DNA from 2 places in the Ruegeria sp. CG3 genome. Region 2 is predicted to be linked to the other one. Evidence: riboswitches for the same ligand, from Rfam matches in the RefSeq annotation. Region 2 holds a riboswitch; the other holds the start of a gene.

Region 1 (7,221 bases), on a different contig from region 2:
ATCCGCTCTGCACGTCAAGAGGCGGAAGAGGCGAATGCAACTGTCCTGCTGTTCGACAACGGAGATTCCCTTCAGGGGACACTTCTGGGTGACTGGGCGGCCGAACAGACCGACGCGACCCACCCCTTGATGTCCGCCTTTGGGCGTTTGGGCTACGACGCAATTGCGCTGGGGAACCACGACTTCGGCTTTGGTCTGCCAACTCTGGGCCGGATCGTTTCTCGGGCACCTTGCCCGGTTTTGTGCAGCAACATGCAGTGTCTAACCGGGGTCGCGCCCTGGCAGAAACAGGCCATCCTGACCCGTAATGTCCACATCAACGGCCAAAGCATTCCTGTCCGAATTGGCGTTTTCTCGATCCTGCCTCCGCAGACGGTGAAGTGGGAAGCACCACAATTGCAAGGCCAGGTCGTAGCCGAGGATGCCGTCGCTACGGCGCGCCGGATGGCCGAGAATTTGCGACGTCAGGGCTGCGATCTGATTGTGGCTCTTGCACATTCCGGCCTAGGCGAGCCCAACGCCGTGCCGATGTCGGAAAATGTGGTCGCACAGCTTTCTGCTCTGGACGGTATTGATGCAATCGTGGCCGGACACACGCATCTGACACTGCCCGACCCAAGCGATGGTAACCCGCAGCAGGCCAGACCCGTGGTCATGCCCGGATCAGCGGGGTCGCATTTGGGGGTGATCGACCTGACGCTTGCTATGAACGCCGCGGGAGAAGCGAGAATTTTTGGTCACAGCGCGCATCTGCGCGCGATCTGCCCGGGCGGGGCTGAAACCGGCGCTTGGGTCGTTCCCGAAGACCCTGAGATGGTCGAACTTTTTGCCGCCGCCCACAAGGCGACCCGCAAAGCCGCTGCCCAGCCGGTGGGCCGGATCAATCGTACCCTGCACAGCTATTTCACCTTTTGCGGGGTGGATCAGGGGCTGAATTTGGTCGCCGCAGCACAGGCGGCAGCCCTGCGACCGGTTCTGGCCGGAACGGCCTTTGAAACCCTCCCAGTTCTGTCCGCAGCCGCACCTTCGAAATTCGGAGGCCGGGCCGGACCACGGCACTACACCGAAGTTCCGGCTGGCGATGTCACCGTACGGCATGTCTCGGACTTGCATGTGTTCCCAAACCAACTGGCCGCCATGCTGCTGGATGGCCGCCAGATCGCCGAATGGCTGGAAATGTCGGCTGCCCAGTTTTCCCAACTTGGCAACAGCGACGAGCAGGTTCTGATCAACCCCGAGGGCACCGGGCACAATTTCGACGTGCTGCATGGGGTGACCTACAGGTTCGATCTGACCCAGCCCGCGCGATATGATATAGGCGGCCAGTTGATCGACACGTCCCATTCCCGCCTGCGCGATCTTGCCTTTCAGGGCCGCCCCGTCGATCCGGATGAACAATTCGTCGTTGCATCAAACAGCTACCGAGCCAATGGCGGCGGCAACTTTCCCGTCCCAGACCCGGCCCGGCTGATCCCGGTGCCGCCGCTGAGCCTCCAGGGAATCTTGCGCGACTACCTGGCGGGACGATTGGGTCCGGATCCGGTGGAAAACACCGCCCAAAGCTTTTCCTTTGTTCCGCAGGCGGGCCGGTCCGTGATTCTGAAGACCGGGCCACGCGCTGCAAACTACCTGCGCGAGCTCGACCACTTTGCAGCCACCACCGACGGGCAGGACGCGCGCGGGTTTCTTAGGGTACGCCTGTCTTTGTGACGGGTTGCCAAGCGGGTGCGTGATGCCTATATCGTCGGTCGAGAGGTTGGCGCGGGCAAGCGCCTCGCCAACCTGGTCAGGTCCGGAAGGAAGCAGCCACAACGAGCCCCGCTTGGGTCGATGTCCAACCTCTCACTTGACGCCGCGCCACGTATTCGGCCCGGTCAATCCAACCTCTGTATTTCGTCGTTGTTCCTGAAAACCGCGCTTGCGGGCGGGTCAGGCGATCAATCGCGGCCAAACGGCACTGCTGCGCCGGGCGAAGGCGCCGATATGACCAATTTCGGACAGTCCGAAATCCCTCGGCTCCAACAAATGCCGACGGGCGGTCGGACCATAGAGTTCAGCCAGCCGCCAGACGGCGGGCGGTGGCACAGTCTGGTCATCCTCGAACGCAATGATATCCGCCGTGGCGTTCGCCCGACTCCAATCCGCTTGGGGAAGCGTGTCTCCCAATTCGGGCAGATAGCTGGTGGGCGATGTACACCACTTGCGCCATTGCCAATAGACGCCCGCCGGCAAATCGGCTCCGAATCCCAGAAGTTTCCCCGGCAGGTACCCCAGAAGACGCACCAGAGGTGGCACGTGGCCATACCAGAACAAAGTCGCCAAGCCCTTGTAGGGCCACGGGTGATCGGCCACCGTCACCAAACCTGCGCACACACAGATCATCCGGTCGATCTGTTCGATTTCCGGTTGCAACGGACCCAGCATTCCACCGACCGAATGCCCGATCACCCACAGTTTTGCCTGCGGGTATCGACGGCGCATCTCGGCACGCGCTGCGGGCATGTCGATCAGCGCCCAGTCCGCCATCGTGGCCTTCGAGTCTTTCAGCCGCCCGGTCAGCGAATGCTCGAAATCCCGGTAATCATATGTCAGGCAAGCCATACCGCGCTCGGCGGCCAGCCAGCGAGCAAAGTGCTGATAGTAGTCACGTGGCACTCCTGTTGCGCCGTTCAGCACAACAACGGTTTGCGGCTCGACCGCCGGAGTGTAAAGCCGCGCCGCCAGCTGGGTCTGGCCCGACGGAAACTTAAAGTCTTCCACGTCAACCGCGTGCTGCGAATCCAACATCTTTGCCTCCAAACACTCTGGACCGATCGGTCTAATACTTTGTGTCTGGACCAATTGGTCTAGGCCTGTCAATATTTGGCCTGCATGACCCAACGTCCACCAAACACCAAAGATCGCCTGATCGTGACTGCCGCCCGACTGTTCCAGCGCTCGGGCTATAACGGTGTCGGTCTGGCGGAATTGCTGGCCGAAGCGCAAGCCCCCAAGGGTTCGCTTTATCACCATTTTCCAAAGGGCAAGCCGGATCTGGCCCTGGCGGCGGCCAGTTGGGCCTCGGACGGGATGTTGAGCATGATTGCTGCGGCATTCGACGACGCCGCGGATTTTCGCGACGGGGTCACCACCCTGTGCCACAAGATCGCGAAGCTGTTCGACACCTCGGCCCAATGGGAGACCTGCCCGATCGCCGCCACCCTGTTCGAAAGCCCCGACAACCGCGCGTTTCGGGAACATGCCGACCGTCTGTATGAAAGCTGGATCATCGAAGTTCGAAACCACGCCGCGCGGTTCGGAGTTTCCGACCCTGAAAATGCTGCGGACACCCTGTTCATCGTGATGCAAGGCGGCTGGCAATTGGCCCGTGCCCGCAGGGATTCGAATGTGCTGCGCAGACTGCCTGATCTGTTCCCTTGGGACTCACTCCGGCAACCGGGCTGAAACCGTCTTGACTCGATCCCGGATACACCGCTAGCGATGAGGGGATGGTTCCCGTGCCGTTTCGGTCCGGGATGAAAAGGGAACACGGTGCGGTCCAACCCGGAACTCCGGAGCGGACCAAGGCCGCGACTGCCCCCGCAACTGTAGGCGGAGAGCGATGCCTAAATACCACTGACCGCAAGGTTGGGAAGGTCGGCAAAGCAAAGACCCGCAAGTCAGGAGACCTGCCATCAAACGTGAAACCGAAACTCGGACGGGGTGTCCGGGCAGGGTCTGGCCTTGAAACCGGCGTCTGTCCAAATCCACCTCGCCCAGCGCGCGGAGGGCGCAACATGATTTGGAAGACCGATACCCATGAATTCGCGGCAACCATCTGCCAGCGCACCGGAAAGACCTGCCCGGCATTGGCGCGCATGGCACGGGCCATCGCGCAGGCAATGGCGACGGCGCAGGCCGCTACATCCCCCGACTTCCAAGTGGAAGGCAGTAGCGAACTGGCCCATTGCGAACATGGCTGCACGGCGCGGTTCGATGCACGTCCCGAACGGATCCGCGTGTATTGCGGAGCGGCCGCCGACACACCGTCCGACTGCCTTGATACCTACGCCGACATGCTGTTTGACGACCAGAGCGACGCCCTGCCTGCGCAGGTCATCAGTGATCGACCCTGTGCGATGCTGCAGGCCACGGCGATCATGCCCGTGGTCAGGGCCGAGCGCGAGTTCCGCGCAACCGCCTGAATGTCAGGTCGCCAGTGCCTCGCGCGCTGGGGCGACGGCCCAGTCCATCTGAGCATCAGTCTCAACCGCGCAGGGGCGTACGGCCCGCAGGCGTTTCAGGGCCTGTTCCGGCTGCTCGCCGCTCTCGATCATCAAGCGCAGAACAACCATGCCTGACCGCCCACAACCGCCCCGGCAGTGGACCAGTACCCGCCCGCCGCCCGACAGCGCATGGCGGGCGGCGGCGCTGACTTCGGGCCATCGGCCGGATATCTCGGTCGACGGCGCCGAGAAGTCGGCGACCGGAAGATGCGCCCACCGACAGGCGCGCCGATGAATGTCACAGCCCAATTCGCCCGCACCCACGGCAACCAGTTCGGCAAGGGTTGTCATCGAAATCACCAGCCCCGGCGCCCAGGCTGAAATCAGGTCCAGGTCTCCCTCATAGTCGCCGCCACCGCCGGGAACCGAGGTCAGGGCCAGCGTACCGCCGCCCACCTGCAATGCATGAACCACAAGATTTGTCATCAGACGTTCCCCCCGAAACTGGCTGATTGAACTTGATCCGCGCAGTATGCCTCACACCGCGCGCTCGCCAAAGCGAAAAACCTGCACCGGCGCTGTGGACGCGGGGCACCGGGAACTCTACCCTGCATCGTCAGTACGAATCCGTCAGAGCAGACATGACCACACAGTCCAGCCCCGCCTATCAGGTTCTCGCCCGAAAATACCGCCCGGAAACCTTTGCCGATCTGGTCGGTCAGGATGCCATGGTGCGCACGCTGAAAAACGCGTTCGAGGCGGACCGGATCGCGCAGGCCTTCATCATGACCGGCATCCGCGGTACCGGCAAGACGACCACGGCCCGGATCATCGCCAAGGGCATGAACTGCATCGGCCCCGACGGCAATGGCGGCCCAACGACCGAACCCTGCGGCCAGTGCGAGCATTGCGTGGCCATCATGGAAGGTCGCCATGTGGACGTGCTGGAAATGGACGCCGCCAGCCGCACCGGCGTGGGCGACATCCGCGAGATCATCGACAGCGTGCGCTATCGCGCCGCCAGCGCGCGGTACAAGATCTACATCATCGACGAAGTCCACATGCTGTCGACCAGCGCGTTCAACGCGCTGCTGAAAACGCTGGAGGAACCGCCCGAGCATGTGAAGTTCATCTTTGCAACGACCGAGATCCGCAAGGTGCCGGTCACCGTGCTGTCGCGCTGCCAACGATTTGACCTGCGCCGGATCGAACCCGAAGTGATGATCGGCCTGCTGCGCAAGATCGCCACCGCCGAGGGCGCGGAAATCTCGGATGACGCGCTGGCACTGATCACCCGCGCCGCCGAAGGCTCGGCCCGGGATGCGACCTCGCTGCTGGATCAGGCAATCAGCCATGGTGCCGGCGAAACCACCGCCGACCAGGTGCGCGCGATGCTGGGACTGGCCGACCGGGGCCGCGTGCTGGACCTGATGGACATGATCCTGCGCGGCGATGCGGCCGGGGCCCTGACCGAACTGGGCGCGCAATATGCCGAGGGCGCCGACCCGCTGGCAGTGCTGCGCGATCTGGCCGAAATCACGCATTGGGTCTCGGTGGTGAAGATCACCCCCGACGCAGTCGAAGATCCCACCGTCTCGCCCGATGAACGCACCCGCGGCCAGCAGATGGCCGAGGCGCTGCCGATGCGGGCGCTGACCCGGATGTGGCAGATGCTGCTGAAGGCACTAGAGGAAGTCTCGGCCGCCCCCAACGCCATGATGGCCGCGGAAATGGCGGTGATCCGCCTGACCCATGTGGCCGATCTGCCCAGCCCGGAAGAGTTGATCAAACGCCTTCAGGACAGCCCTCCGCCGCCCGTCGGCGGGCCGGGGGGCGGCGTTCCGGTTGCCGGCAACACCGCCCCGCCCGTGACCGCGACGGCCTCGGCCCATGCGCCCACCCCGCGCGGTGTGGGCGGCGCGCCCACGGCGGCGTTGGCCCAAGACGTGCAGACCGCGCTGGCGCGTTATCCAACGTTTGAGCATGTGGTCGAGCTGATCCGCTCCAACCGTGACGTGAAGCTGCTGGTCGAGGTCGAGAACGGCGTCCGCCTCGTCTCGTACCAGCCGGGCCGGATCGAGTTCACGCCCACCGAAAAGGCGCCCACCGACCTGGCCGCGCGGCTCGGGTCCGCGCTGCAGCGCTGGACCGGCAATCGCTGGGCGGTCTCGATCGTCTCGGACGGTGACGCGCCCACCATCGCCGAACTGCGCGACGCGGCCGAGCTGGCGCTGAAGGCCAAGGCCGAAGAACACCCTTTGGTTCAGGCGGTTCTGACACAGTTCCCCATGGCCCGCATCACCCGGATTGAAACACCCGAGGACCGTGCGGCCAAAGTCGAAACCGAAGCCCTGCCCGAGGTCGAGGACGAGTGGGATCCGTTCGAGGAAGACTGATCATCCGCGCAGAAGGCGCGCTGCCCTTGTGAAGGACGCAGACGGCCCGTATTTAGGCCGCAAATCGAATGACAGGAGACATACAGATGCTCAAAGGACTCGGCGGTCTGGGCGACATGGCCAAGATGATGAAATCCGCGCAGGAACTGCAGACCAAGATGGCGCAGATGCAGGAAGAGCTGAACACCATCATGGTCGTCGGCGAATCCGGCGCGGGTCTGGTCAAGGCCACGGCCTCGGCCAAGGGCGAGCTGAAAGGTCTGGACATCGACCCCTCGATCTTCAACAGCGACGACAAGGAAGTGGTCGAGGACCTGATCCTGGCCGCCATCAAGGATGCGCAGACCAAGGCAGCCGAGCGGTCGCAGGAAGAAATGGCCAAGCTGACCGAAAGCATGGGTCTGCCGGCGGACATCAAGCTGCCGTTCTGATCTTTGCCCCTCAAACCCCCGCCGCCAAAGCCACGCAGGACAGGCCATGAGTTCGAACAGTGACATCGACGCCCTGATCGACCTTATGGCCAAATTGCCGGGGCTGGGGCCGCGCTCGGCCCGGCGGGCGGTGCTGCACCTGATCCGCAAACGCGCCCTGCTGCTGACGCCGTTGTCGGACGCCATGCA
Region 2 (7,221 bases):
CGTGCGTGACAGGTCGTGATATTCGTCGTCGCGCAGCTCGGGCGTGCCGCGTTCGGGCTGTAACGCCACCAGCGCCTTGCCGCGCCGAAGCGCGGTGAAGTGGAAGGCCCCATCGGCGCAGGTCGGGTCCTCCTCGGGCGCGCCCCAGACGGTTTCCAGATCGGCGCGCAACGCTTCGGGCGTTTGCGCCAGCGCCGCGCGGTAGGCCGAGACCGGCCAGGAAATCCGGGCGTCCAGAAGGGTATCGGATATCGGCTCGGCGGGGGCGGTGTCATAGCCCGCGCCCTGCAGGTCAGACAGGATCGCTTCGGCCGAGGCCAGCGCGTCCAGCCCCACCGCATGGGCCATCTGCCAGTCCTTGCCCGGATAGGTGGACAGGACCAGCGCGGGTACCTGTTGCGCCTTTGGTTTCTCGGCCAGGTCCACCCAGGCCATAGCCCGGTCGACGATGGCGGTGATCCGGTCGGGCTCGGGGCGGTGAGTGAAGCGGGAATATTCCAGATGCGGGTCGCGCTTGCCCGGTTCCTTGAACGAGGCGACACCGGCCGAGATGCGCCCGTCCACTTCGGGCAGCACCACATGCATGGCAAGATCGGCAGGCGACAGGCCGCGTTCGGCCTCGGCCCAGGCCTTGCGGCGCGAGGTCGCAAGCGCGACCTGGAACACCGGCACGCCCGCCACGTCCAAGGGCGATGTGCCCGACGCGCCCTTGCCTGAAAACGAGGTGGCATTGATGATCGCCGACGGTGCCATCGCTGGGATATTCACGGCCAGCCACTCAGCCGCCGCAGCCGCCTTGAGCGAGGGCGCAAACAGCCCCGCCGCTTGATGACCCCGCGCACGGATTTCCTGGATCAGGGCCGCGACCGGCGCGGTATCGGCCGAGGTCAGGTAGGCGCGGTAGAAGGTTACGATGATGCGCCGGCCTTCGCCCGCGAAGGCGTCCTCGGGTGCGATCACACCGCGATCTGGGCACCATGCGCCGCAATCGGGCAGGGTCTTGGCGCCCATCACCGGTCCGGCATACAGCCCCGCCGCCAGCGCCATCTGCGCCAGCGCCGCCTGTGCCGCAACCTCGCCGCCGGTGTCGCACAGATGCGCCAGCCGCCGCAGGGTCGAGACCGGCAGGGTGGAATAGTCGTCCAGCCGCGTATCCTCGCGCCCGTCGGCGGGCAGCACCGCCAGTGCGATGCCCTTGGCCTGCGCCAGCGCCAGCACCTGCTGCAACCCGTAGGACCAGTAGGGCACGCCGCCGATCAGCCGGATCAGGATGCCCTTGGCGCCCTCCAGCGTTTGTTCGACATAGGTGTCGACCGACAGCGGATGTTTCAGCGCCGTCAGGTTGGCCAGCCGCAACGAGGGCATCCGCCCCTCGGGCCCGCCGCCGCGATGCCAGCCGGCCGCGAAAGCCCCCAGATCGCTGTCCGAAAAGGACAGCACCACCAGATCCGCCGGGCTCTGGCCCAGATCGGTCGGGGTCTCGGTTTCTTCGAGCCCGTGGCTTTCGCGGAAGACGACGTGCATTGATGCTTACTCGGCGGCCTCGGTGACGCCCGTCAGGATGCCACGGATCGCGGCTGCGTCGATGTCGTCATGCTCGGCGATAACCACAAGGCGCGAGCGGCGCTCCTCGTCCGGTTTCCACGGGCGGTCATACTGATGCCGGACCCGCGCGCCGACCGCCTGGACCAGCAGGCGCATCGGCTTGCCCTGAACGGCGGCATAGCCCTTGACCCGCAGGATGTTCAGCTCGTTCGCCAGACGTTCGATATTGGCGACCAGCTGCGCCGGGTCGGTCTGTTCGGGCAGTTCGACCACGATGCTTTCGAAATCGTCATGTTCGTGGTCGTCATGGCCATCGTGATGCGAGGGGCGGGCGTCCATGTCATCCTCGGCCGCGGCGCCCAGCCCCAACACCACGCGCACGTCCACCGCACCCTCGGCCACTTCGACCACGGGCAGGGGGCGGGGCGCCTCGGCGGCGATGATCTCGCGCGCCTTGGCCACGCCTTCGGGACCGGCCAGGTCGGGCTTGGTCAGCAGGATGATGTCGGCGCACGAGATCTGATCCTCGAACACCTCGGACAGGGGCGTTTCGTGGTCGATCGAGTCATCGGCCATGCGCTGGGCGTCCACCGCCGCGACATTCGGGGCAAAGCGGCCTGCGGCCACGGCCTCGGCATCGGCCAGGGCGATCACGCCGTCCACGGTGATCTTGGAACGGATATCGGGCCAGTCGAACGCCTTGAGCAGCGGTTTCGGCAGGGCCAGACCGCTGGTTTCGATCAGGATGTGATCGGGACGCGGGTCCAGCGCCATCAGCGCCTCGATCGTGGGGATGAAGTCATCGGCCACGGTGCAGCAGATGCAGCCATTGGCCAGTTCCATGATGTTTTCCGCCGGGCAGTCGGGGATCGCGCAGCTTTTCAGTATCTCGCCATCTACGCCCACATCGCCGAATTCGTTGACCACCACGGCCAGCCGCTTGCCCTGCGGCTCGGACATCAGGTGGCGGATCAGCGTGGTCTTGCCCGAGCCGAGAAAGCCGGTGATGACGGTGACGGGAAGTTTTTCGAGGGTGCTCATGCTCAGGCTCCAATCGGGGGAATGCGGGCGGCGCAGTTCTTGCGGAAATGTTCAGGGCGGTCGCGCCATTTCACAAGGCCATCATCGGCGGCCAGATATTTGGTGGCGCCGTCGACTATGATCTCGACATGGTCGGATTCGTTCAGGTTTTCATAGACGAAGGTCCAGCGCGACGGCCCGCCGCGCAGAACGATCGAGCAGCCCTGATCGCAGTTCGACAGGCATTCGACCGGCTTCAGGGTGATGCCCTCTGGCAGGTCGGCAGCGGCCAGCGCCTTGTGCAGCAGCGTGCCGGGGCGTTGGGCATCATCCTCGATGGGCAGCCCGCGTCGGCAGGTGGTGCAGACCAGCAGTTCAACTGGTGTGGTCTCGGTCACGTCTCTCATCCCCCCTTACTCGGTTGTCGGGGGACGGGGTATGCGCGGGCCACGTTGCGGACATGGGCCCGACACCGGAACACCCCGTCCGGTTTGTCTTCGGGCGTTGGCAGGTCTCCCGGCTTGCGGATGTCAGAGCGGCGCTCTGTCGGATGTCCCGCCTTCCCGGCCTGCGGCCAGTGGCATTTGGGCACCCTCTCCGGTCACGGTCGCGGGGGCGGCTGCGTTTGACGGAAAACCGCTGACGCATTCCCTTTTCATCTGCTTGCACAGACACCAACGCAAGCGACATGCGGCACGGGCAGGGGGGTTGTCAAGCACGCGGGGCCACGTGACCTGCCTCGGACCAAAAAAGCGACTTGCCGGGGTCAATCCGCGGCATCGCCGGCCAGCCGGTCGCGCAGCCAGGCCAGGAACAATTGGGCGGGGATGGACGGAGGCGCCGCGCTGACGCTGCGGATCAGATAGTGCGACTGGGCAAAGGGAATCGCCGGCCCTGCAATCCGGATCGGCGCACCTTGGGCGACGGCGTTGCGCGCGAACCGCTCCAGAACGGTGGCGTAGCCCGCGCCGGCCATCACCAGTTGCAGCGCCGTGACGGTCGTATCCGCCGAATAGCGCGCGGGGCGGTCGGGCAGGTCGGTGTCCGTGGCCTCGAAGTACCGCGCCCAGTTGTCCTCGTACCCCAAAATGTGGATCAACGGGCCGTTGCGCAGGTCTGGCGCCGGGTCCTGCGCCCGGCAGACGGGCACCAGCCGTTCCGAGCACAGCCGTTCGGCCGCGACACCGGGCCAGTCGCCATGGCCCAGCCGGATTTCCACGTCCACATCCGCGGGCGCGGCCGAGTCGTTCCAAATATGCGACACCAGCCGCACCGGGATGTCGGGGTGCTGCGCGCTGAACGCGGGCAGCTCGGCCGCGATCCAGTAGGTCATCGTCGATATCGCCGCCCGGATGGTCAGTGCCTGCCGCGAGGCGGGGCCGAACAGGCTGTTGGTGGACAGCGCAATATCCGACAGCGCCCGGCGCACGGTCAGCGCATAGGACTGGCCCAGCTCGGTCAGCGACAGGTGCCGGGCGTTGCGGGCAAAAAGCGGCTGGCCGAGATCCGCCTCGAGCGAGCGGATATGCAGCGACACCGCCGTCTGGGTCAGGCCCAGCTCCTGCGCGGCGGTTGTGAAATTCAGGTGGCGCGCGGCGGCCTCGAAGCTGCGCAGCCAGGTCGGATTGGGCAGGCGGTCCATTCATCACCAAAATATTTTGCATCTAGATCGACTTTTTATTCGTTTCTTTTGTCGGTGGGCAACGGAAATACTCAGGCCAACGAAAACGCGCCTGCAGGAGGGCAGAACATGAAGGTCGGGTTCATCGGCTTGGGCAATGTGGGGGGCAAGCTGTCGGGGTCGCTGCTGCGCAACGGTATCGACCTGACGGTATACGATCTGAACCCCGATCTTGTGGCGGAGTTCGCCGCCAAGGGGGCCAAGGCCGGCGAAAGCCCTGCTCAGATGATCCGCGATTGCGATGCGGTCATCACCTGCCTGCCGTCGCCCGCCGCCTCGGACGCGGTGATGCAGCAGATGCTGCCCGAGGTCACCCGCGGCAAGATCTGGATGGAGATGTCCACCACCGACGAGGCCGAGGTCAAACGCCTGGGGGCCATGGTGATCGAACGCGGCGGGGCGGCGGTGGACTGCCCGGTTTCGGGCGGGTGCCACCGGGCGGCCACGGGCAATATCTCGATCTTCGCGGGCTGCGACCGGGCCACGTTCGAGCAGATCCTGCCGTTCCTGACGACGATGGGCCGGCGCATTCTGCATACCGGCGATCTGGGCACGGCCTCGGTTCTGAAGGTGTTGACCAACTATCTGGCCACCGCCAACCTGATCACCTGCGCCGAGGCGCTGGTGACCGCCAAGGCCGCCGGGATGGACCTGAACACCACCTACGAGGCGATCAAGATTTCGTCCGGCACGTCCTTCGTGCATGAGACCGAAAGCCAGGTGATCCTGAACGGTTCGCGCGATATTTCCTTCACCATGGACCTGGTGAAAAAGGATATCGGCCTGTTCCAGGAGGTCGCCGACCGCGCTGGCGTGCCGTTGGAGATGAACCCGTTGATGATCAAGATCTTCGACGACGCCATCGCCCGCTATGGCGCGCGCGAGCTGTCGCCCAACGTCATTCGACGGCTCGAGGATGCAACCGGGTTGAGCATTACCGCGCCCGGTTTTCCGGCCGAGATGCAGGACGATGAACCGGAAGAGCCGGGGTATGAGGTGATTCCTCAAGGCCGAAGCACGGTTTGAGCCGACGGTCAGCGCAAGGCACGCCCTTTCCGGGGGGGCTCGCATGTACCGACCGCGTCGCTGGTGACTCAGCGCGGACTAAATCCTTGCCCGGAAATTACTGGTTAGCTCGGCTGCGCTAACCATCTCCGCGCGTATTTTGGCGTTTCGTATCAACAAACTGGTCCAGGCGACTATCACAGGACCAGAGAACAGCGATGCAATGCGAGGCTGGAAAGTTGGAGGCGAGTACCGGAATCGAACCGGTGTACACGGATTTGCAATCCGCTGCGTCACCACTCCGCCAACTCGCCTTTTCAAGCAATTTCAATTACTTGACGTGGTGCAGGCGCGGTTCTAGCAGCTTTCCCGAACAACGTCCAGAGGGTTGCTGAAAATTCCGCCGACCACGGCGTTGGATGGTCGGTCAGCGCAGTGGCAACTTTTGTCGCGGCCTGCAATTTTTGCCGGGCTGGCCGTTGCCGGGCGGGATCGGATGTGGCAAAAGCCGAGCAACCATGGGAAATATACGAGCGGTCACATGACGGATTTCGCAGCCCGACGCCACACGATGGTAGACACTCAGATCAGGCCCTCTGATGTCACCAAATTCCCGATCATCGATTCAATGCTGAAGGTCCAGCGTGAGAACTTCGTGCCGGATGCCAGTCGCGAAGTGGCCTATGCTGGCGACCTGATCGACCTGGGAAACGGGCGCTGCCTGCTGGAGCCGAGGACTCTGGCGAAGATGCTGGATGCATTGAATATTTCGAATGACGAGGTGGTTCTGGATATCGCCCCGGCGTTCGGATACTCGACCGCCGTGGCCGCGAACATGGCGCAGCTTGTGGTGGGCGTCGAGGATGACGAGGCCAACGCAGCCGACGCGCAGTCCCGCCTGATGGAGGCGGATATCGACAACGCGATCATTCATGTCGGACCTTTGGAGCAGGGGGCGGCCGAGCATGGCCCCTATGATGTCATCATCATCCAGGGCGGTGTGGAACGTCTGCCCGATGCCCTGCTCGATCAACTGAAAGATCATGGCCGCATCGCTTGCCTGTTCGTCGAAGGCAACCTGGGCACCGTTCGCATTGGTCGAAAGTCCGATGGGCGGGTGACATGGCGTCATGGCTTCAACGCAAACGCCCCGGTACTGCCGGCGTTTTCGGCCGAGTGTGCATTTTCGCTATAGTCGATCAGCGGTTTTCCGCGGTCCCTTGATTAGTTGAAAACAAAGGCGCAAACTGCCTGCGGGCTTGCGTTATTTTGATTTGAGAGGATTTGGGTATGCTTGGAACGGCTGGAGGGAAGCTGGTCAAGGCAGTCGCTCTGACGGCGGGAATCGCGCTGAGCGTGATGCCGGGGCGCTCGGTTTTGGCGGACAATCTGACCGACGCGTTCATCGGTGCATACAACACAAGCGGGCTGTTGGAACAGAACCGCGCCTTGCTGCGCGCAGCCGACGAAGACGTTGCAATCGCGTTGTCGGCCCTGCGCCCGATCATCAACTGGACCGTCCGTGTCAGCCAGGATTATGCCAAGTCTCGCGCCGGAACAGTGGTGTCGACGGTCGAACCGTCGCGCTTCTTCTCGGGACTCACGCTGAGCCAGCTGGTCTATGACGGCGGTGCATCGATTCTCGGGAAACAGTCGGCTCAGGAAACAGTTCTGGCAACTCGCCAAGCATTGATCGATATTGAGCAACAGGTTCTGTTCCGCGCAACGACGGCTTATCTGAGTGTTCTGCTACAGGAAGAAACGGTTCAGATTCGCCAGAACAACGTCAATCTCTCAGGCGAGGAACTGCGGGCCACGCAAGACCGTTTTGAAGTCGGTGAGGTCACCCGGACCGACGTCGCGCTGTCCGAAGCGCAGTTGGCAAGCTCGCAGGCTGATCTGGCCGATGCGCGAGGCGACCTGAGCACTGCCCAAGCGGAATATGTGAACGCCGTCGGCAAACAGCCGGG

The links. A riboswitch is a leader RNA that binds a small molecule or an ion and turns the genes downstream of it on or off. The one in region 2 is predicted to bind cobalamin.
Region 1: it holds a riboswitch for cobalamin, as region 2 does, so the genes downstream of both, ACR0NB_RS10775 (hypothetical protein) here and ACR0NB_RS01830 (DUF1636 family protein) in region 2, are expected to answer to the same signal.

The regions. Positions count from the first base shown of each region.
Region 1 covers NZ_JBQFRC010000002.1:47,667-54,887, forward strand. The annotation lists gene ACR0NB_RS10755 (bifunctional 2',3'-cyclic-nucleotide 2'-phosphodiesterase/3'-nucleotidase) at 1-1,710, shown strand, start outside; RNA gene ffs (signal recognition particle sRNA small type) at 1,750-1,848, shown strand; gene ACR0NB_RS10765 (alpha/beta hydrolase family protein) at 1,930-2,787, opposite strand; gene ACR0NB_RS10770 (TetR/AcrR family transcriptional regulator) at 2,872-3,444, shown strand; cobalamin riboswitch at 3,473-3,690, shown strand; gene ACR0NB_RS10775 (hypothetical protein) at 3,777-4,184, shown strand; gene ACR0NB_RS10780 (protein-tyrosine phosphatase family protein) at 4,188-4,691, opposite strand; gene ACR0NB_RS10785 (DNA polymerase III subunit gamma/tau) at 4,847-6,601, shown strand; gene ACR0NB_RS10790 (YbaB/EbfC family nucleoid-associated protein) at 6,688-7,032, shown strand; gene recR (recombination mediator RecR) at 7,079-7,221, shown strand, end outside.
Region 2 covers NZ_JBQFRC010000001.1:377,514-384,734, forward strand. The annotation lists gene cobN (cobaltochelatase subunit CobN) at 1-1,524, opposite strand, end outside; gene cobW (cobalamin biosynthesis protein CobW) at 1,531-2,586, opposite strand; gene ACR0NB_RS01830 (DUF1636 family protein) at 2,589-2,972, opposite strand; cobalamin riboswitch at 3,055-3,259, opposite strand; gene ACR0NB_RS01835 (LysR substrate-binding domain-containing protein) at 3,332-4,207, opposite strand; gene ACR0NB_RS01840 (NAD(P)-dependent oxidoreductase) at 4,316-5,272, shown strand; tRNA gene ACR0NB_RS01845 (tRNA-Cys) at 5,492-5,565, opposite strand; gene ACR0NB_RS01850 (protein-L-isoaspartate O-methyltransferase family protein) at 5,793-6,446, shown strand; gene ACR0NB_RS01855 (TolC family outer membrane protein) at 6,542-7,221, shown strand, end outside.